One region of the Intrasporangium calvum DSM 43043 genome, then DNA from elsewhere that is predicted to be linked to it. Evidence: predicted binding sites of a transcription regulator. Region 1 holds the regulator's gene; the other holds the start of a gene.

What was found. The regulator LexA, encoded in region 1, represses DNA repair genes until DNA is damaged. The targets are predictions, from matches to a motif close to TCGAACANNTGTTCGA.
Region 2: recA (recombinase RecA) is a predicted target of LexA. The motif match lies at 2,965-2,980, and genes of this name have one in related genera.

The regions. Positions count from the first base shown of each region.
Region 1 covers NC_014830.1:1,600,099-1,611,164, reverse strand. The annotation lists gene INTCA_RS19060 (HNH endonuclease) at 250-1,149, shown strand; gene INTCA_RS07305 (vitamin B12-dependent ribonucleotide reductase) at 1,313-4,225, opposite strand; gene nrdR (transcriptional regulator NrdR) at 4,345-4,842, opposite strand; gene INTCA_RS07295 (hypothetical protein) at 5,119-5,325, opposite strand; gene INTCA_RS07290 (alpha/beta hydrolase) at 5,395-7,056, opposite strand; gene INTCA_RS07285 (hypothetical protein) at 7,053-7,352, opposite strand; gene INTCA_RS07280 (LysM peptidoglycan-binding domain-containing protein) at 7,639-8,007, opposite strand; gene lexA (transcriptional repressor LexA) at 8,224-8,967, shown strand; gene INTCA_RS07270 (hypothetical protein) at 9,091-10,182, shown strand; gene INTCA_RS19835 (hypothetical protein) at 10,285-10,458, opposite strand; one part of gene INTCA_RS07260 (IS3 family transposase) at 10,533-10,830, shown strand; AL1L pseudoknot at 10,820-10,951, shown strand; one part of gene INTCA_RS07260 (IS3 family transposase) at 10,830-11,066, shown strand, end outside.
Region 2 covers NC_014830.1:2,422,791-2,433,856, forward strand. The annotation lists gene miaB (tRNA (N6-isopentenyl adenosine(37)-C2)-methylthiotransferase MiaB) at 1-224, opposite strand, end outside; gene INTCA_RS10995 (YceI family protein) at 396-1,007, shown strand; gene INTCA_RS11000 (regulatory protein RecX) at 1,078-1,668, opposite strand; gene recA (recombinase RecA) at 1,747-2,790, opposite strand; gene INTCA_RS11010 (O-acetyl-ADP-ribose deacetylase) at 3,030-3,587, opposite strand; gene INTCA_RS11015 (DUF3046 domain-containing protein) at 3,584-3,832, opposite strand; gene INTCA_RS11020 (helix-turn-helix domain-containing protein) at 3,912-4,211, opposite strand; gene INTCA_RS11025 (CinA family protein) at 4,267-4,824, opposite strand; gene pgsA (CDP-diacylglycerol--glycerol-3-phosphate 3-phosphatidyltransferase) at 4,832-5,494, opposite strand; gene rimO (30S ribosomal protein S12 methylthiotransferase RimO) at 5,491-6,960, opposite strand; gene INTCA_RS11040 (dipeptidase) at 6,998-8,191, shown strand; gene INTCA_RS11045 (hypothetical protein) at 8,199-8,951, opposite strand; gene INTCA_RS19560 (DNA translocase FtsK) at 9,000-11,066, opposite strand, start outside.

The sequences.
Region 1 (11,066 bases):
TTGAGCGACCGGGACGGACGCGGGTGCTGTAGGTAGGCCCGGACGTGGGACCGCTCTGTGGGTCGGGGCGCGGAACAGGCGAGCGGGTCTTCGCACCGTCTCACCCTTGCTGCGCCGTCCGCTCGGCTATCCGGGGGACTACTGGTAGGCCGCGTGCCGGATGACCCGACTGACGCCATGCCTTGGGGGATCTAAGCCTGACGCCCGGGTTGTGGTGACTGCGGCTAGCGATCGTCATAAGCTCCGACCGTGGTGGCCACAGGGGATGTCGAGACGGAACGGATTCGACGGGAACTGCTGGGGGCGGTCGTGACGTCGCTCGCCGACGCTAACGGCGGCTATTTGACGTGGGACCAGCTCGCGAACCTGCCACTGCCCGACGGCACCACTCAGCGTCTCGTCGACCCCGGAAAGGGCGGCATCTGGAATCCACGTGACTTCGTGGCCACCCTTTCCATCATCACGTCTCCTGATGGACCGTATCCGGACAGCGAAGAGAATGGGCTTCTCGAATACCATTACCAACGAGGACCGGAGGGCGGGAAGAATCTCAAGCTGCGTGCGGCGATCGAATTGCGCCTTCCTCTTCTTAGGCTACACAAAGTTGCAAAGGGCATCTATGCCCCGGTGTTTCCTGTGTATGTGGTGGGAGACAATCCAATCACGCGGCAATTCACTCTCTCCCTTGACGAGAACATCCGCCTCATCGAAGGAGGCGCTGGCCTCTCGGCGCTCGAGAAGGCGTACGCAGAACGAATGGTTCAGCAGCGTGTACATCAGCCAGCATTCCGTGCCCGAATCATGCTTGCCTACGACGGTGCCTGCACTGTATGCACGCTGAAGCATCCTGAACTGCTGGATGCGGCACACATAATCGAGGATGCGTCAGAACTTGGTGACCCTGTAGTTCCAAACGGTCTCAGTCTCTGCAAAATTCACCACGCCGCCTATGACCGAAACCTGCTTGGCATCTCGCCCGATTACGAGATTCTCATCAATGTCGCTCTCCTGCATGAAGTGGACGGACCCATGCTGAAGCATGGCCTACAGGAGATGCACCAAAGGCGCCTTCACATCCCGGTAAGGAAGGCTGACCGGCCAGATCCGAATAGGCTACAACTTCGATTCGAGCGGTTCGAATCCGCATAGTCGCGAGACTGGTCGTCGTGTGGCTGGCAGGCGGTAGGCCATCAGGCCACTCGCGGGCGACTTTGACCATGCCCGCCGGCAGCCATCGCAGGGCTCAGTAGCGCCATGACGCCGAAGAGGGCCCGGACGATGTCCGGGCCCTCGTCGGTCGTGCGCTAGAGGCTCAGCTGCAGCCGCTAGTGGCTCCGCAGCCCTCGCAGACGTAGCACGACCCAGCCGGGCGCATCTTGGTGCCACACGTCATGCAGATCGGCGCGTCAGCGGAGATGCCCATGAACTTCTCCATGAGCTCAGCCGACGAGTGCACCTCGGCGGACGCCTGCTTGGCCGAGGCCGCACCGGCGCCGAACTTCACCTCAGCCGCGTGGTCAGCCGGCTTCTCGGCCTTCAGCTCGGGCTTCTTGGAAACCGGAGCCGACTGCTGGAGCGACTCGAGCTCGTCCTCGATGTCCTCGTGCGAGTCGTCCGCGCCGTCTGGCTCGTAGGAGCCGGTGTCGAGCTGGCGAGCCCGCTCGGCAGCCGTGTGGATGCCCATGAAGGACCGCGAGTCGAAGTCGAGGTGGTCCAGCGCCAGGCGGCGGAAGACGTAGTCCATGATCGACGTCGCCATGCGGATGTCTGGGTCGTCCGTGAGGCCGGCCGGCTCGAAGCGCAGGTTGGTGAACTTCTCGACGAACGTCTCCAGCGGCACGCCGTACTGCAGCCCGATGGACACCGCGATCGAGAAGGCGTCCATGACACCAGCGAGGGTCGAGCCCTGCTTGCCGAACTTCAGGAAGATCTCGCCGAGGTTCCCGTCGTCGTATTTCCCGGCCGTGAGGTAGCCCTCCCCTCCGCCGACGGCGAAGGACGTCGTCTGCGAGGTGCGGCGCTTCGGCAGGCGGCGGCGGACCGGGCGGTACTCGATGACCTTCTCAACCTTGACCTCGCCTGCGTCCTTGGCCGCCTGCGCTTCCTTCGCCGTAGAACCGCCATCGGACAACGGCTGGCCGACCTTGCAAGAGTCCCTGTAGATGGCCAAAGCCTTGAGGCCGAGCTTCCAACCTTGGAAGTAGACGTCCTCGATCTCCTCGACCGTGGCCGACTCCGGCAGGTTGACCGTCTTCGAGATGGCACCGGAGAGGAACGGCTGCGTCGCGGCCATCATGCGCACGTGACCCATCGGAGCGATGGCCCGCGCACCCATGGCGGTGTCGAAGATCTCGTAGTGCTCGGGCTTGAGGCCCGGTGCGTCGATCACGTGGCCCTTGTGGGCGATGTACTCGACGATGGCCTCGATCGACTCCTGCTGGTAGCCGAGCTTCTTCAAGGCCCGCGGGATCGTCAGGTTGACGATCTGCATCGAGCCGCCGCCGACGAGCTTCTTGAACTTGACCAGCGAGAAGTCCGGCTCGATGCCGGTCGTGTCACAGTCCATCATGAAGCCGATGGTCCCGGTCGGCGCGAGCAGCGACGCCTGAGCGTTGCGGTACCCGTTCTTCTCGCCGAGCTTGACGACAACGTCCCACGCCTTGGTCGCGGCCTGGTGGATGTCCGCATCCATGACCCCGACGGTCTTGAGCGTGTCGTTCGCGGCTTGGTGCTTGCGCATGACCCGCTTGTGCGCCTCGGCGTTGCGCGCATAGCCGGCGTACGGCCCGACGACCGCAGCGAGCTCAGCGGACCGCTTGTAGGCGGCGCCGGTGAGCAGCGAGGTGATCGCCGCAGCGAGCGCCCGGCCACCCTCCGAGTCGTAGCCGTGACCGGTCGCCATGAGCAGTGCGCCGAGGTTGGCGTAGCCGATGCCGAGCTGCCGGTAGTTGCGCGTGGTCTCCGCGATCTTCTCGGTCGGGAAGTCAGCGAAGGAGATGGAGATGTCCATCGCGGTGATGACGAGCTCGGTGACCTTCTGGAACGTCGCCGCGTCGAACGTGTCGTCGTCGCGGAGGAACTTGAGCAGGTTCAGGGAGGCAAGGTTGCAGGAGCTGTTGTCGAGGGACATGTACTCCGAGCACGGGTTGGACGCGGTGATCCGGCCCGTCTCCGGGTTGGTGTGCCAGTCGTTGATGATGTCGTCGTACTGGATGCCTGGGTCGGCGCACTCCCACGCGGCCTGCGCCATCTTGTGGAAGAGCTCCCGTGCGTCGACCTCCTCGATGACCGAGCCGTCGAGACGAGCCTTGAGGCCGAACTTCGTGCCCTCCTCGACCGCACGCATGAACTCGGCGTTGACCCGGACGGAGTTGTTGGCGTTCTGGTACTGGACGGAGACGATGTCCCTGCCACCCAGGTCCATGTCGAAGCCGGCGTCGCGCAGGGCGCGGATCTTGTCCTCCTCGCGCGCCTTCGTCTCGATGAACTCCTCGATGTCGGGGTGGTCGACGTCGAGCACGACCATCTTCGCCGCCCGGCGCGTCGCGCCGCCCGACTTGATCGTCCCTGCCGACGCGTCCGCGCCGCGCATGAACGAGACCGGGCCGGACGCGGTCCCACCCGAGGAGAGGAGCTCCTTGGACGACCGGATCCGCGACAGGTTGAGGCCGGCGCCGGAGCCGCCCTGGAAGATCTTCCCCTCCTCCTTGTACCAGTTGAGGATGGAGTCCATCGAGTCCTCGACGGCGAGGATAAAGCACGCGCTCACCTGCTGGGGCGACTTCGTCCCGACGTTGAACCACACTGGCGAGTTGAACGAGAAGACTTGGTGCAGAAGGGAGTACGTCAGCTCGTGCTCGAAGATCTGGGCGTCCTCGTCAGTCGCGAAGTAGCCGTGATCCTTGCCACCCTTGACGTAGGTCAGCACGACGCGGTCGATGAGCTCCTTGAGCGACTTCTCCCGAACCTCGGTGCCGACGGCACCGCGGAAGTACTTGGTCGTGACGATCGTGCTGGCGTTGACCGACCAGAAGTCGGGGAACTCGACGCCGCGCTGCTCGAAGATCGTCTCCCCGGTCTTCCAGTTCTGCTGGACGACGTCTCGCTGCTCCCAGGTCACCTCGTCGTACGGGTGCACCCCGGGCTTGGTGTAGATGCGCTCGACCTTGACACCCTTCCTGGTGCCACTCCTCGAACGCGTGCTGCGGTTTCCGATCTCCGTCATGCTTCGGCCTCCCTGACCGTTGGTGCGGCTCTTGTCTTCTCGTCTTCAGTCAGTGTCTCGCCGGGGTCTGACAGCACCCGCGACCGGGGACGCCCGGTGGCGATGGGGGTGGAGGGCGGTTACCGCTTCGCGCCGACCTCTGGCTGAGCCACTGGCTCCTGCCCGAGCGCGTCACGTTCGGCTCGAAGGACCGCGATGGCTCCTTCGAAATCCTCGAGCGTCTCCCAGGCCTGGTAGACGCTGGCGAACCGGAGGTAGGCGATCTCGTCGAGCTCGCGGAGCGGCTCGAGGACGGCCATGCCGACCTCGTGGGCGTCGATCTCCGCACTCCCCTGTGACCGGATGGTCTCTTCGACCTTCTGGGCGAGCAGGGCGAGGTCGTCCTCGGTGACCGGGCGGCCCTGGCACGACTTGCGCACCCCCGACAGGACCTTGGCCCGGCTGAACGGCTCCGAGACGCCGGATCGCTTGATGACGTTGAGGCTCGAGGTCTCGATCGTCGTGAAGCGGCGGTTGCACTCGGGGCACTGGCGGCGCCGGCGGATCGCGGTGCCGTCGTCCGCAGTCCGTGAGTCGATGACGCGCGAGTCCGTGTGCCGGCAGAACGGGCAGTGCACCTGCGCTCACCTTCCCTCAAAAGCAGATTCCGTATGCCGCTGAGCTCGCTCTGGGGACAGAGCTGGGGACAGCGTGTGGATGAGCTGTGCGTAACGTGCGATCCCTTGGGGACTACATGTGGACGACTTACAGCCATGTAACTACTAGATGTAGGGGTAACTGTAGGCACGTGACCGATGCGTAATCAAGCCAGAACGCAAAGTTCGGCGTGGCGCGTCATGACGAAGGCGATGACCTGCGCAAACGTCACAACCGCCCCAACCGCCCCGCCGGTCTCACTCGAGGTAGGACCACACGAGGATCAGCAGGAGCGCCGGGAAGGCGCCGAGGGCAAGGTAGCCAACGGTGTACTCGAACTGCCTCGGCACGAGCGACGTCGATGCCGTTCCCCATCCCATGACGACCGAACCGAGCACCCACAGCGAGCCGATCACCGCGGCCCCTCTCCCCGAGACGAGTCTCCGGCCTTCTTTGTCCTTCATCGCTTCTTCCTCCATTTCATGAGTCGTTGTCCGTACGGGCCACTGGTCGGCCCGGTTGTTCTCGCCCGGTCACGGCGCCGGCGGCGGGATCGGGGCCAGGGGTCGGTCGCCCTGGGCCGGGAGTCGCTGGTCCGAGCGCCCGGCCGCGATCGCTGCGAGGTTGTACTCGGAGGTCGTGCCCTCGTCGAGGTAGTCGCCGTGCAGGAACGACTCCCGGAGGACCACGTTGGTCGCGCCGGGCTTCAGGGCCGCAGTGGCGCCGAGGGCCGCAACACCTGGAATCTCGCGTGGGTCCAGACCGTGCCAGTCGGTCATCGGCACGGGATCAGTCGGCGCGGCGAGGACGTTCAAGGCCCCTGGCTTGAGGCCGGCCTGCGCCACGGAGCCGAGCGACGTCCCGGGCGAGCCGAAGAGCGCGACGTCGTCCATCCGCATCACCTGCTGCAGGGCGAAACCGGTCACGACCGACCCGTAGGAATGAGCCCAGAGCGCTTGGTGCGCGGGTGCATCCCGGCTCGCGTCGATGCCGTTGGTGAACGAGGCCAGGTCGTCGGCCCAGGCCCGCGCCGTGTCGTCGCGCAGGACCGACCGGCTGGAGAATCCCCCGTCACGTCCTTGGGGAGCGGGGTAGCCCAACCAGATGGCGATGGCGACGTCGCCGTCGTCACCCTCCTCGCGCGTCTGGGTCAGCGCCAGTCGCCGCATCCCGACGAACCGGTCGTCGTAGTCCCGCAGGTCCCGCTCCGGTCGCGTCGAGAACCCCCCCACATAGGTCGCGACGTGCCCGGCGCGGTCGATGTCTCCGACGGTGGTGATGGCCCGGACCACCAGCCCGGAGACGTCGATGAGGAGCAGCTGCCTCGTCACCCCGTCGCGCTTGGCCAGGAGTGCGTCGATGGCCTCGATCGACTTCGCGCGCTCCCAGGTGGGTATCGCGGTGCGCTGGGGGATCGAACCGGCGCGTCGGAGCGCCTCCCTCGCCGGCCCGCGGAGGCGGGCAAGCAGGATCAGGTTGGCCTGGTGGCGGTCCCAGGCGGGGATCCCGTCCCGGGGGCCGACCCAGTCCGGGTGCTGGGTGATGGCCCGCCGCCGCTCGCTCACGGTGAGGCTGCGCCACCACGCCGCGTTGGCGAACGCGCCATCCGGCCGCCCCACCCCACCCTCGGGCGGTGGCGGCACCACGCCGAGCTCGTCGGGGACCGCCGGCGCCACCGGATCGGCCACCGCCCCGCGCAGACGGCGCTGCACCTCGACATCCGTCTCCGCAGCGACCCGAACCGCCTCGCCGAGGCAGCGCCCGACCTCGTTCACCATCAGGGCGTCCAGCCGCCCCACATGGGCGTCCATCGTCGGGTCGCCCGTGGGGAAGCGGTGGGGCACCTGGACGAGGCCGTCCGCGTCCGTCCACGCACCTCGGTCCCGTGCGATCCGCTCTGCTCGGTGGACCAGCTCGAGGCAGGCCTCCATCCGCGCCGCGAGACCGCGAAGCACCGACGCCGTGACCCCCATGCGGGCCGACACGTCACCCAACAGTGCCACCGCCCCCGACTGGGCCTGGCTCGCCGACGTCGCCGCCCGCCCCCGCCACTCGCGTCCCGCGGCCCGGGCACGCAGAGCCGCGTCGGCAGCCCCCATGACACGTCGCCGTTGGATCTCGAGCCGGTGGACCACCTCGAGGACCAGTGCGGGCCGAAAGGCCCTGATGTCCCGGACGCCGAGCTGCCGGGTCACGGAAGCTCACCGGACCCGCTGACGGCGCGGCGCGCCACCTGCTCGACGACGGCGTAGGACTCCCCCGCTGCCGCGAGGTCCATCCCGACCCTCGCGAGGCCGAGCCGGGCGCGCAGCAGCCGGTCACCCCACGCCACGCCGAGCTCCCGGATCGCCGCAGCGGTCAGACCCCCAGGAAAGGCCTGGGCCACCGGTGCCACGGCACTCCCGACGTCCACGCCGTCCAACGCCCGGACAGCCTCGCCGAACCTGCCCGAGTCGCGCACGAGCGCGTCGGGCTCCACCTCAAATCTCATCTGCAGACTCCTCCCAGCCCCATCCCGACGAGGCTAGGAAAAAGCGCCGATTCCGCCGGAGGTCTTGTCCACAGGCCGCCCCCCACCCGCCACCCGGTGCCAGACACGAGAACGCCGCACCGACGCCGGTCACGGCGAGGGTGCGGCGCTCCGGGTGCCCCGGCGGGGTCGAAGCGCCGGTGCACCAGCCGCTGAAGGTGGAGCCAACGCGGCCGATCAGGGGAGCCAAGCAGCACTCAGCGCGCAAACAGGAGCCAGCTGAGCGGCATACGGCCCGAGGGCTGTTTCAGAGCTCAGGGATGACGAGCGTCTGCCCAGCATGGACGTAGGAGGTGGAGAGGTTGTTGGCCAGCTGGAGCTCGACGACGCCGGCTGCGATCGGCAGCTGCGGAAGCTCTCGGAGGGCGATCTCGGACAATGTCTGCCCGGCCTCGACGGTGACCGACTCGGGCTGTCCGGACGCCGACGCCAGCTGCCCCGCGAGGGCCAGGCCGAGCGCGGCGACGAGCAGTGCGACGAAGAAGGCGACGACCACCCGACCCCGTCGAGTCAGCCGGTAGGTGGGCTCGGTCACGGGCGGCACGAGCACGAGTCGCGGCCGTGCCACCGGTGCTGGCTCGACCGGAACCAGGAATTCGAGAACCTGTGCGGCCATGGTGCCTCCCTCACTGCGAACGGGTGTTCGATAGAACGCCTGTACGAATTTCTAACACGTCACCCCGAAGATTGTCGAGCGACACGTCGAACAAATGTTTGGCAACTGTGTTCGAAGCCCCCTAGGCTTCATCCACAACAGGAAGCACACCAGTCACCACCGACAGTGCCTGTTGTGACAGCCTGAGACGAGTCGCCACCAAGCAGCCGCGTGAGCATGACGAAGGGGATCACCATGGGCGTGACCGAGCTTCCCGACCGGGACAAGGGAGACCGGCTGACCGTCCGTCAGCGTCGGGTGCTCGAGGTGATCCGCAACTCGGTCGACCGCCGCGGCTACCCGCCCAGCATGCGGGAGATCGGCGATGCCGTCGGGCTGTCGAGCCCCTCGAGCGTCTCCCACCAGCTCAACGCCCTCGTCGCGAAGGGCTACCTGCGGCGCGACCCCAACCGGCCGCGCGCGCTCGAGATCGTCTCTCCCGACGCGGGTCCGGCATCCTCGGGCCGTCGCCGAGGGACATCCGGCGTCGAGTCCGGGTCCGGCGCCCAGTACGACACCGAGACCGACTCGGGCGATGCCAGGCCGGCCGCCGCCTACGTCCCGGTCCTCGGCCAGATCGCTGCGGGCGTGCCGATCCTCGCTGAGGAGGTCGTCGAGGACGTCTTCCCCCTGCCGAGGCAGATCGTCGGCGAGGGCAACCTCTTCCTTCTGAAGGTCGTCGGCGACTCGATGATCGAGGCGGCCATCTGCGACGGCGACTGGGTCGTCGTGCGCCAGCAGCCGACCGCCGAGAACGGCGACATCGTCGCGGCGCTGCTCGACAGCGAGGCCACCGTGAAGACGTTCAAGCGCAAGGACGGCCACGTGTGGCTGTTGCCGCACAACCCCGAGTTCTCCCCCATCGACGGAGACCACGCCACCGTTCTCGGGAAGGTCACCGCGGTCCTGCGCCGGGTCTGAGCCCAGTCCGTATGCCGCTGAGCTCAGTCCCGTACACCGGCCCGGTCCCGCTCGGGGTGCGTATCACGTCGAGCCACGCCAGACTCTGACCGTCACCAGGCCTGCACACTCGGGAGGGCAGTCATGAGGCAGTCGCACGAGGCCGCCGTGCTGAACACGTATCGCTACCTGCGGTTGGCGACGATCCCGCTGCTGCTGACGCTGCTCATCGCGGTGGGGCTGGAGACCTTCCGCGGCGAGCCGTGCCTCCTCGGTTCGATCAGCGCGTATTACCACACCCCGGCGCGAGGTGCCTTCATCGGCGGGCTGTTCGCTGTCGGGGCGTGCCTCATCGTCTACAAGGGCAACGACCCGCTCGAGGACGTGTTGCTCGACTTCTCAGGCTTCATGGCCTTCGTCGTCGCGCTCGTCCCGACCGTCGTCGACACCGGGTGCGGCTCCAAGTACCCCGTGCAGAACCTCGATCTCACCGCCGCTGCCGTGCGCAACAACATCACCACGCTCCTCATCGCCACGGCGCTGGCCGTGCTCGCCAAGTGGCTGCTCGTCCGCCGGGACCGTCGGCGCGCCACGAGCACCCAGAAGGATCTCGAGCTCCCGATGCAGCCCGCCGACGAGGCTCCCACGCCGCTCAACGGTCACGTGGCTCAGTGGGCACGGCGCGCATCATGGATCTGTCTGGTGATCCTCGCTGTCGAGCTCGGTCTCTTCCTCTTCTGGCCGGACACCTTCAAGGACGTGAGCCACGGGGTCGCCGCGATCACCATGGTGCTGGGTGTCATCGGCGTGATGATCGCCAACGCTCGTGGCCTCAGCCGGGCTGAGCAGCAGTCCGATGAGCTCCGGTCCGCACCGACTCCACCAGGGGGGCGGGAGCCTGAGCAGGGGCCACGCGCTTGGGTCAACCGGTACAGCCTGGTCGCAGCCGTCATGGTGGCCCTGATCGGCGTGACGGTCGTCCTTCACCTGATGGGCCTGACCGGGAACTACGTCATCCTCATCCTCGAGGTCGTGGTCATCCTCAGTTTCCTGGTCTTCTGGGGTCTGCAGACAGCCGAGCTCTGGGACTACCCGACCCGTAAGGACAAGGTCGCTGCCGAAGGAGCCGCCGATGTCGTCGAGATCATTCCCTTCGAGCGGTTCTCGGCGCCCGACACCCAAGCGCGGGAGCCCCGGCCGCCCGGCACTCAGGCAAGGGAGCCCCGGCTGCCCTAGCTGTCGCACTGACCCGCCTGGCAGGTCAGTGCGACAGGCAGCCCCAATCGTCGAGTGTGCAGTTCTTCGCCACCAGCGCTCGAGTGTGCAGTTCGTGCCGGGTCACTGGTTGACCAGGACGGACCGGGCCTGCTTGACGGTGATCGTGGTGGCCGGCTGGCGCACCGTGACCTGGTCCGGGACCTCGATCCACGGCCCCCCGTTGACCCGGAACTGCGCCCCGAACCGCACCTGCACGAACGAGGCGAACTGACCCGCCTCCAAATAGGTGTGCACCACCTGCCCGTGCGGGTAGGTGAATCGTCCTGAGTTTCCCGGAGGGTGTTGATCTAGCAAGGGAGACTGTTCTCATGCCTGCACCGAAGAAGTTCGACGAGGCGACCCGTGAGCGGGCGGTCCGGATGTACCTGGACCGGCTCGAGCAGCACGGGGAGGCGAAGGTCGAGGCGCGTCGTCAGGTCGGCGCGCTGCTCGACATCAACCAGGCCACGATCCGCAACTGGGTCGAGGCCGAGGAACGGGCCGCGGGTTCCCGCCCGGCGGCCTCGGCTCGAGTGGCGGAATCGGAGGAGGTGCGTGCACTCAAGCGTCGGGTCGCCGAGCTCGAGCGCGCGAACGACATCCTCAAGACCGCCTCGGCGTTTTTCGCTCAGGCGGAGCTCGACCGCCGACTGCGGTGATCGTGGCCTACATCGACACCTACCGGGCCCGCTTCGGCGTCGAGCCGATCTGTACCGTGCTGTCCGAGCACGGCATGAAGATCGCGCCGAGCACCTACTACGCCCGCAAGGCCTGCCCGCTCAGCGATGCGGCGCTCGAGGAGGCGTATCTGGTCAACGCGATCTTCACACTGTGGCAACAGAATTGGCGTGTCTACGGGGTGC
Region 2 (11,066 bases), 820 kb from region 1:
CCGAGGTTGCCGTAGAGCTTGTTGTCGGCGTTCTCGCGGACGGCGCAGGTGTTGAACACGACGACATCGGCCACGTCCGGGCGTTGCGCGACCGGCACGGTCGCGACGTCGACGTAGCCGGCCGTCTCGAGCAGGCCGGCGAGGCGCTCACTGTCGTGGACGTTCATCTGGCAGCCGTGCGTGCGCACGTCGTACGTCTTGGGCATCATGTTCTCCGTCGTCATGGCATCGACAAGGGTACGTCCTCCTGGTCCGGCCCGCGGTCCGCCGAGGGCGTCGCCGAGCGGGATCCCCCGAGTCCCGATAAAGTATTCACGAACGGATACTTGACAGTTCAACAAAAGTCCTGCATCCTAGTGATTGAAGGTTCAACCACTACTGACAAGGACTTCATCATGGGACTGTTCAACCGCACCAAGGCCAACGACGTTGCCGAGGCCCCCGTCGCCTCCGTCGCCATCAGCGACATCTCCGGTGACTACACGATCGACGCGAGCCACACCCGCATCGGCTTCTCCGCCCGCCACGCGATGGTGACCAAGGTCCGCGGCAACTTCGAGGACTTCGAGGGCTCGGCCCACGTCGACACCGCGAACCCGGCCAACTCCTCCGTCAAGGTCGTCATCAAGGCCGCCTCGGTCACGACGCACAACGAGCAGCGCGACGGCCACCTCAAGACCCCCGACTTCTTCGACGTCGAGAACTACCCCGAGATCACCTTCGTCTCGACCCACGTCGAGCGCGACGGCTCCGAGTGGGACATCACCGGCGACCTGACCATCAACGCGGTCACCAAGTCGGTCACCATCCCGTTCGAGGAGACCGGCTCCGCCAAGGACCCGTTCGGCAACATCCGCATCGGCTTCGAGGGTGAGACCACCATCGACCGCACCGACTGGGGCCTGTCGTTCAACGCAGCCCTCGAGACCGGCGGCGTTCTCGTCAGCGAGAAGGTCAAGCTCGAGTTCGACGTGTCAGCGATCGCAGTGGTCCCGTCCCAGGCCTGAGCGACGCTGACCACCCAGAGGGGGTGGGGACCGATCGGTCCCCACCCCCTCTTTGTCGTCCTCCGTGTGATCAGTCCCTTTGGTGCTCGGGGGCGCCGTTGACCGCGTCGCGGATCACCGGCCAGGCGATCTCCCCGGAGTAGCCCTTGCGGGCGAGCATCCCCGCGAGCCGCCGGGCCTGGACGTCGGGGGTCAGCCCCGACATCGTGCGCAGCTTCTTTGCGACCAGCTCCTCGGCCTTGGCTCGCTCGTCGTCGCCGTCGACCTGGTCCAGCGCCTGGCCCGCGATCTCGGCGTCGATGCCCTGGCGTCGCAGCTCGTGAGCCAGCCCCTTGCGGGCGAGGCCCTTGCCCTGCTGCTTGGAGCGGACCAGCATCTCGGCGTAGGCCTCGTCGTCGACGAGCCCGACCTCAGTCATACGGTCGAGGACTCGAGCGGCCACCGCCGGCTCACATCCCCGCTGGCTCAGCTTGCGCTCGAGCTGGGCTCGGCTGCGCGGCGCCATCGAGAGCTGGCGCAGCACGATGGCGCGCGCCACGGACTCAGGGTCGGGCTCGTCGCCCGCTGCCACCGGATCCTCGGGGGGAGGCGCCCACGAACGGCGCCCCCCACCGGATCGGCCGGCACCGGACTCACCCGCCGCGCTCCGTGGCGCGGCCAACCCCTCGGCTTCCGCGAGGATGGCCGCGGCCCGGGCCAGCTTGGCCTCCTGACTGTCGTCAGACACGACCGTTCACGCTCAGAACTCGACGGGCACGTCCGCCGCATCGGCCTGCTTGTCGACCCGAGGTCCGACCCCGAGCTTCTCCTTGACCTTCTTCTCGATCTCGTCGGCCAGGTCGGGGTTGTCGCGCAGGAAGTTGCGGGCGTTCTCCTTGCCCTGCCCGAGCTGGTCGCCCTCGTAGGTGTACCAGGCGCCGGCCTTGCGGACGAAGCCGTGCTCGACACCCATGTCGATGATGCCGCCCTCGCGGGAGATCCCCAGGCCGTAGAGGATGTCGAACTCGGCCTGTTTGAACGGCGGCGCCACCTTGTTCTTGACGACCTTGACCCGCGTCCGGTTGCCGACCGGCTCGGTCCCGTCCTTGAGCGTCTCGATCCGACGCACGTCGAGACGCACCGAGGCGTAGAACTTGAGCGCCTTGCCACCCGTGGTCGTCTCGGGAGAGCCGAACATGACCCCGATCTTCTCGCGGAGCTGGTTGATGAAGATCGCTGTCGTACCAGTCGAGTTCAACGCACCGGTCAGCTTGCGCAGCGCCTGGCTCATGAGCCGGGCCTGGAGGCCGACGTGGCTGTCGCCCATCTCGCCCTCGATCTCGGCGCGGGGCACGAGCGCGGCGACGGAGTCGATGACGATGATGTCGATCGCGCCGGACCGGATCAGCATGTCGGCGATCTCCAGGGCCTGCTCCCCCGTGTCCGGCTGCGACACGAGCAGCGCGTCGGTGTCCACGCCCAGCCGCTGGGCGTAGTCGGGGTCGAGCGCGTGCTCGGCGTCGATGAAGGCGGCGATCCCGCCGGCCTTCTGCGCGTTGGCGACCGCGTGCAACGCCACCGTCGTCTTGCCGCTGCTCTCCGGGCCGTAGATCTCGACCACGCGCCCGCGCGGCAGACCCCCGATCCCGAGTGCGACGTCGAGAGCGATCGACCCGGTCGGGATGACCTCGATGGGCGCCCGGACGTCATCGCCCAGGCGCATGACGGCTCCCTTGCCGAAGTTCTTCTCGATCTGCCCCATCACCGAGGAGAGGGCCTTGTCCTTGTCCTGCACCGTGGCCATGTCGGTCACCTATCTGCCGTCTCCGTTGCGGTCGTCTACCTTCGACCAGCAGCCACGGCTCGTGATTGATCGCGCTGTCAGGTCAGACGTTAGGTGCGAGCACCGACATCGGGATGTTCCACGGGACGGCCTGTGGACGACGTCGAGCATGGCGCTGCACCTGTGGACACCGTACCGAACACGTGTTCGACGCCGGGGCTCCGGGTCGCCGACACGCCGGGGTTTCCTTCCCGGGCTGCTCAGCTCTCCTGCCGGACCTGCTCCAGGGCCCGGGCGAAGGCGGCCTGCGTCCCGTCGCTGAAGAGCCAGAACCTCGCACGCCCGACGCCGGGACACTCCTCCATCGTCGCTGCCACGGTCCGGATCGCGATCGGTGCCGCCAGCTCCACCGGGTAGCCGTAGATGCCGCAGGAGATCGCCGGAAACGCCACGACGGCGCACCGGGCCTCGGCGGCCAGCTCGACGCTCCGCCGGTAGCAGGACGCGAGGAGGGCGGCTTCCCCCGCCCCTCCGCCGCGCCACACGGGCCCGACTGCGTGGATGACGTGACGCGCCGGCAGCCGCCCCGCCCCGGTGAGCTTCGCGTCCCCGGTGGCGCACCCTCCGAGCCGTCGACACTCCGCGAGCAGCCCCGGGCCGGCCGCCCGGTGGATGGCGCCGTCGACGCCGCCCCCACCCAGCAGTGTCGCGTTGGCCGCGTTGACGATGGCGTCGGCCTCGGCGTCGGTCGTGATGTCGCCGCGCAGGATCTCGATGCCGTATGCCGCTGGGCTCGTCCGCGTGAACCCACCCGTCACCGTTTTCCTCCCAGCTGCCCCCCTTGGGCACCTCGGGCGACCCGGGTGTGGTGCCCCAGCCGCCGCGCCGACGGGACGTCCATGTCGTCACAGAGCGCCTCCCAGACCTCCCGGGGTGGCTCGCCCTGCTCCAGAGCCTCGAGGACGGTACGCCCGTCCAGGGCTCCGAGGACGTGGTCCCGCGCCAGGGTGGCGGCGTAGTCGGCACCGAACTCGTCGTTCATCAAGGTCCAGAAGTGGCTCATCCGCACAGGCCGAGTCTCGCACCCATGGAAGGGGAACGGCTCCCCGGATGTGTACGCAGACCAGCTGGGACCGGTCGACTCAGGCAGCGGAGGCGGCGACGACGTCCTCGGACGGGACCCGCAGCGTCACCGTGGGGGCCAGGCCCTCGGACTCGGCCATCCGGCTCGAGACGTCGATGAGAACCTGGGACAGCGGCAGCTCGAGTGCGCCACAGATGGAGGCGAGCAGCTCGGAGGATGCCTCCTTCTCGCCCCGCTCGACCTCACTCAGGTAGCCGAGGGACACGGACGCGGAAGCCGAGACCTCGCGAAGGGTGCGCCCCTGTGCGCGCCGACGCTCCCGGAGAACATCTCCGAGCTCACGTCGCAACAGGGCCATGCCGTCCTCCTTCGGTAGCCGTGTCTGGGGTCACGCTCTGGGTGTGTCTCTGCTCCTACCGTACCCCGTGGCTCTCGGGAGGTCGCAGGGGTTTGGCGTTCCCGGTCATCACGTCGAGCGCGAGGGTGAGCGCCGCCTCGGTCGCAGCCGCCCGCACCTGTGGGCGCCCACCGTTCAACCGCAGCGCGCGGGTCACTGTTCCCGCCGGGCCGGCGACTGCGACGTGGACCGTCCCGGCCGGCTTGCCCTCTGCCGGTCCGGGGCCGGCCACCCCCGTCGTCGAGACGCCCCAGGTGGCCCCCAGCCGGTCGCGCACCCCTTCGGCCATGGCGCGTGCGACGCGGGGGTCGACCGTGCCAGCCTCGTCAACGAGGGACCCCGGGACCCCGAGGAGCTCGACCTTGAGGTCGGCGGCGTAGGCCACCACTGCGCCGCGAAGGACCAGCGACGCTCCCGGGGTGTCGGCGACCGTCGCCGCGACCAGCCCGGCCGTGAGCGACTCGGCGGCCGCGATGGTCTCCCCCGCGGCGGTGAGGTGCGCGACGAGCCGGGCTGAGAGAGTGCCGGAGTCGCTGTCGGCCCCGACATGGGCGGCGACCGGGGGCACCGTCACCGCGACCTCACGGCAGACCACCCGACCGTCGCGCCGCCCGGTGCTCGCGCCGGACCCGGGTGCGCTCGCTGTTCTCTCGCAGGTGCATCGCCTGGAAGACGTAGTCGACCCCGGAGACCACGGTGACGACCAGCGCCGCGGCGAGCACGCCGTGCGCCAGCCAGGTCCAGACCTCGGCGAGGGGGAAGGACCAGAGCGGCAGGGTGAGCGCACCGAGGGCGAAGGTCTGGAGCATCGTCTTGAGCTTGCCGCCTCGACCGGCAGGCATGACCCCGTGCCGGATGACGATGAAGCGCAGGAGGGTGATCCCGATCTCGCGGACGAGGATGACGATGGTGACCCACCACCAGATGAGGCCGAGCACCGACAGGCCGATGAACGCGGTGCCGGTCAGGGCCTTGTCCGCGATCGGGTCGGCCACCTTGCCGAAGTTCGTGATCTGGCCGTTGCGCCGGGCGAGGCGACCGTCGATGCCGTCCGTCACGGCCGCGAGCACGAAGACGACGAAGGCCCAGAAGCGCCACCACGGGTGCGTACCGCCGTCGTAGAAGAGCACCAGGGCGTAGACGGGCACGAGGAGGAAGCGCAGCACGGTCAGGGCGTTCGGGACGTTCCAGTCGGTCGGGCGCGGTGAGGGGCCCTCGCCGTGCGGCAGCAGCGGCTCCGTCATGCCGGCTCCGCCACGAGGTCGATACCCTCGGTGGCCACGACGACAGCGGAGACGAGATCACCCACCACCGTCGGCCGCCCCGGCGTCGGCTCGATGTAGGTGACGCCGTCGACGTCCGGGCCCTGGAAGGCCGCGCGTCCGACGAGCCGTCCGTCATCCTCGTCGATCTCCTCCACGAGCACCTCGACGAGGTCGCCGATGCGTTCCTCGGCCCGCTGGGCCGTGAGCTCCTCGACCAGCCGGGTCAGGCGCTCCAAGCGGTCGGCGATGACGTCAGCAGCCACCTTCTCGCCGTGGCCCTCTGCCTCGGTGCCGTCCTCGTCGGAGTAGCCGAAGACCCCGACGACGTCGAGGCGGGCCTCGGTGAGGAACGCCTCCAGCTCCGCGACGTCGGCCTCGGTCTCCCCGGGGAAGCCGACGATGACGTTGCACCGGATGCCGGCCTCCGGGGCACTGGCTCGGACTCTCGCGACGAGGTCGAGGAAGGCCGCGCGCGAGCCGAATCGGCGCATCCGTCGCAACACCGGCTCCGAGGCGTGCTGGAAGGAGATGTCGTAGTACGGAACGACTCCCGGCGTGCCTGCCATGGCGTCGAGCAGTCCGGGCCGGATCTCGGCGGGCTGCAGGTAGCTGACCCGAACCCGCTCGATGCCCTCGACCGCGGTCAGCTCGGGCAGGAGCTTCTCGAGCAGGCCGAGGTCTCCGAGGTCCTTGCCGTAGGAGGTGGAGTTCTCCGAGACGAGGAACAGCTCCTTGACCCCCTGGCCGGCGAGCCACCGCGCCTCGGCGATGACGTCGGCCGGCCGGCGGGAGACGAACGCCCCGCGGAACATCGGGATGGCGCAGAAGGAGCAGCGACGGTCGCACCCGGACGCGATCTTGAGCGGCGCCCAGGGCCGCCCGTCCAGACGGGCCCGCACCACGCGGGGACCGCTGGCGGGAGCGGGACCGGGCCCAGCGGCATACGGCTCGGGGTGGTCCCCGTGTCCGGGGAGGGCGACCCTCACGGCCTCCGCCGGGCGCGCCGAGGGGGTCAGCGGGAGGAGCCGCCGCCGGTCCCCCGGGGTGTGGCTGGGCACGTGGCCCCCGCCGAGGATGGTCTGGAGGTGGCTCGACATGTCCTGGTAGGAGTCGAAGCCGAGCACGGCGTCGGCCTCCGGCAGCTGCTCCGCGAGGTCCTTGCCGTAGCGCTCCGCCAGGCACCCCACCGCGACGACGGCCCTCGTGCGGCCGTCCGCCTTGAGGTCGGAGGCCTCGAGCAGCGCGTCGATCGAGTCCTTCTTGGCCTGCTCGACGAAGCCGCACGTGTTGACGACGGCGACGTCCGCCTCGGCGGCGTCCTCGACGAGGGTCCACCCCTCCGCCTGGAGCCGGCCGGCCAGCTCCTCCGAGTCGACCTCGTTGCGGGTGCACCCCAGGGTGACCAGGGCGACGCTGCGGGTCGCAGTCGGTGGGGGTGGGGTCATGCGACCCACTCTAGAGGGGGCGGTGTTCAATGACTGAATGCCCGACGCCCTGGCCCATGCGCTCGCCCTGCTCACCGAGCACCCTCTCGTGGACGGCCACAACGACCTGCCCTGGGAGGCGAGGGTGCAGGTCGGCTACGACTTCGACCGCCTCGACCTGCGCTCTCGGGTCGGCACGACGGTGACCGACCTCCCCCGCCTCGCCGCGGGTGGGGTGGGCGGCCAGTTCTGGTCCGTCTTCGTGCCGAGCACGCTCCAGGGCGACGCCGCGGTGACCGCGACGCTGGAGCAGGTGGACGGGGTCCACCGGATGATCGCGACGTATGCCGCTGAGCTCGCTCTCGCACGGACCGCGGAGGACGTCGACGTGGCGAGGTCGCAAGGCCGTATCGCCTCCCTGCTCGGGGCCGAGGGCGGGCACTCGATCGGCAGCTCCTTGGCGACGTTGCGCGCGCTCCACCTCCTCGGTGTCCGCTACCTGACCCTGACCCACAACGACAACGTCCCGTGGGCCGACTCGGCGACCGACGTGCCGGCCGTGGGCGGCCTGACGGAGTTCGGGCGCGAGGTCGTCCGCGAGATGAACCGGCTCGGCATGATGGTCGACCTCAGCCACGTGGCGCCGTCGACGATGCGCGCGGCCCTCGACGAGAGCACGGCGCCGGTGATCTTCAGCCACTCCTCGGCCCGGGCGGTCTGTGACACCCCCCGCAACGTGCCTGACGACGTGCTGGAGCGGCTGCGGGACGGCGGCGGCGTCTGCATGGTGACCTTCGTCCCCGACTTCGTCTCCCCCGCCGTCGCCGAGTGGCGGGTCGAGGCCGCCGCGGCGGCGGCTGCGGCGGGGGTGGACGCCAAGGACTGGGTCGAGTTCAAGCGGTTCACCGCCGGCCACGTGATGGACCACCCGAAGCCGGCCGCGACGATCGCCGACGTCGTGGCTCACCTCGAGCACGTCCGCGACGTCGCCGGGATCGACCACGTCGGCATCGGCGGTGACTACGACGGGACCGACACCTATCCGACCGGGCTCGAGGACGTCAGCGGCTACCCCCACCTCGTCGCGGCCCTCGTCGAGCGGAAGTGGTCGGACTGGGACATCGCCCGGCTGGTGCGGGGCAACACGCTGCGCGTCATGCGGGACGTCGAGTCCGTCGCCCGGGACCTGCAGACCACCCGCGCGCCGAGCCTCCGGACGATCGAGGAGCTCGACGGCTCGCTGCGGGCGTGAGCCGGGCTCAGCCTTGCTGCCGGAACCGGGCGATGGTCAGCCCGACGAGGCGGGCCACGACGAGGGCGACGTAGAGCATCCCGGTGATCTGCTGGAGCAGCACGAACGACCGGGGGTGTGGGGTGATCGCGTAGATGTCGGAGAGGCCGGTGCCGGTCATGTTGGCGATGGAGAGGTAGAGCAGCTCGTACCAGGTCCGCGTCCCGGCGAGGTCCTCGCCATAGATGATGAAGGAGTTCGGCCAGATGAACTGGATCGCCAGGTAGAGGTAGGCGTAGGCCCAGGCGAGCACGGTGAACGTCGCTCCCGTTGCGAGCAGCTCGTCTCGGGTGACCCAGTTGTCCGCGAACATGTACCGCAGGAGCGCGTAGCCCGTGTAGAAGTAGAACGCGGCGTGGAGCAGCGCGGACCAGAACACCAGGATGTCGTTCTCCGGCCAGGTCGACTCGGCGATGGTCATGACAACAACAGGCCCACCGAGGAGGATTGACACCCAGGTCAGCGCCGGGGTGGCGCGCACCGCCCGCACGGCGAGGAAGAGCACGAGCAGACCGACGAGGCCGAAGGCTGCGTGGCCGGCCTGCTGGAACTCGCCCAGCTCCAGCGTCTGGAGGAACGGGTAGAACACCAGGGCGAGCAGCTGGACGACGAGCAGGACGCCGGACGGGGTCTCGACGACGGTGCGCCGCCACCGGTCCAGGCGCCTCGGGGGTCCGGCCCGGCGCGGGGACGACGGCCACAGCTCCAGCGATGCAGTCACGCTCGGGACCTTACCCGCGTAGGGCCAGTCGTCCCCGCAACGGCGAGGTCACCAGCGCTCCCCCGGCCGGTCCGTCAGCTGCCATGCGTCCTCCGAGTCCTCGTCGTCCTCCGTGGCGACGGGCGTGAGGTCACCCGGCTGCCACGCGGCGACGGGCACGGCGGTCGTGTCGTCGAGGTCGTCTCCGTGCGCGCGGCGTTCGCCGCGCTGGGCGACGATGGCTGCGGTCCGCACCGGCTGCCCGGGGGGCAGGACCTCGCCGTATGCCGCTGGGCTCGCTGCGGCGTCAACGGGTTCTTCGACGATGGTCGGGTCGGCGCTGAACGGCGCGGGCTCCTCGACCGGCTCGAAGACCGCATCGAACCCGGACGTGGGCCCGACAGCGCGGTCGGGGTCGTCGGCGCGGGTGGGCTCGGTGGGCTCGGTGGGTTCACTGGGTTCGTTGGGTTCGTTGGGTTCGTTGGGGTGTGGGACGTCCTCGCCACGGAGCAGGGCCAGGGTCTGCTCGAGGTCGTCGGGCCGGACCAGCACGTCCCGGGCCTTCGACCCCTCGCTCGGACCGACGACCCCGCGTGACTCGAGCAGGTCCATGAGCCGCCCCGCCTTGGCGAAGCCGACCCTGAGCTTGCGTTGCAGCATGGAGGTCGACCCGAACTGGGTCGTGACGACGAGCTCGGTGGCCTGGAGCAGGACGTCGAGGTCGTCGCCGATGTCGTCGTCGATCTGCTTCTTCGGCTGCGCGACGGTGACGTTCTCGACGTAGTTCGGCTTGAGCTGGGTCGTGACGAACTTGACGACCTCGTGGATCTCCGACTCGTTGACCCAGGCGCCCTGGACGCGCATCGGCTTGCTCGCTCCCATCGGCAGGAAGAGCGCGTCGCCCTGCCCGATGAGCTTCTCGGCGCCGGGCTGGTCCAGGACGACCCGCGAGTCGGCCAGCGAGCTCGTCGCGAACGCCATCCGGGAGGGGACGTTGGCCTTGATGAGGCCGGTCACGACGTCGACCGACGGACGCTGCGTCGCGAGGACGAGGTGGATGCCGGCGGCCCGGGCGAGCTGGGTGATGCGGACCACGGACTCCTCGACGTCTCGAGGGGCCACCATCATCAGGTCCGCGAGCTCGTCGACGACGACGAGCAGGTAGGGGTAGGTGGTCAGCTGCCGCTCCGAGCCGGGCAGCGGCTTGACCTTGCCGGCCCGGACCGCCTTGTTGAAGTCGTCGACGTGCTTGAACCCGAACGCGGCGAGGTCGTCGTAGCGCTGGTCCATCTCCTTGACCACCCAGGCGAGGGCCTCGGCCGCCTTCTTCGGGTTGGTGATGATCGGCGTGATGAGGTGCGGGATCCCCTCGTAGGCGGTCAGCTCGACCCGCTTGGGGTCGACGAGGATGAGCCGGACCTCCTCGGGCGTCGAACGCATGAGGATCGAGGTGATCATCGAGTTGACGAAGCTCGACTTGCCGGAGCCGGTGGCCCCGGCCACGAGCAGGTGCGGCATCTTGGCCAGGTTGGCGATGACGTAGGCGCCCTCGACGTCCTTGCCGACACCCATGACCATCGGGTGCTCGTTGTTGCGAGCCGTCTGGCTGCGAAGGACGTCGCCGAGCGCGACGTTCTCGCGGTCCGCGTTGGGGATCTCGATCCCGATGGCGCTCTTGCCGGGGATCGGGCTGAGGATGCGGACGTCGGCCGACGCCACGGCGTAGGCGATGTTCTTGGAGAGGGCCGTGACCCGCTCCACCTTGGTGCCCGAGCCGAGCTCGACCTCGTAGCGGGTCACCGTCGGGCCGCGGGTGAACCCCGTGACGGCTGCGTCGATGTCGAACTGGTCGAAGACGTGCGTCAGCGACTCCACGACCTTGTCGTTGGTGTGGCTCCGGGTCTTGTGCGGCGCCCCGTGCGCGAGCAACGCGTGGTCCGGCAGGTGGTAGGTGACGTTTCCCTCGAGCGAGAGCTGCTCGACCCGCGACGGGATCGGCGAGGTGGGGGGCGGGACGAGCTCCGGCTTGGGCCCGACCTTGGACGGGTCCGGTGCACCGGGCGACCGGGGATCGATCGCCTGGGTGCTGCTGGACGAGCCGGCCGGGCGAGGAGCGAGGACCCCGGGGGCGGTGGG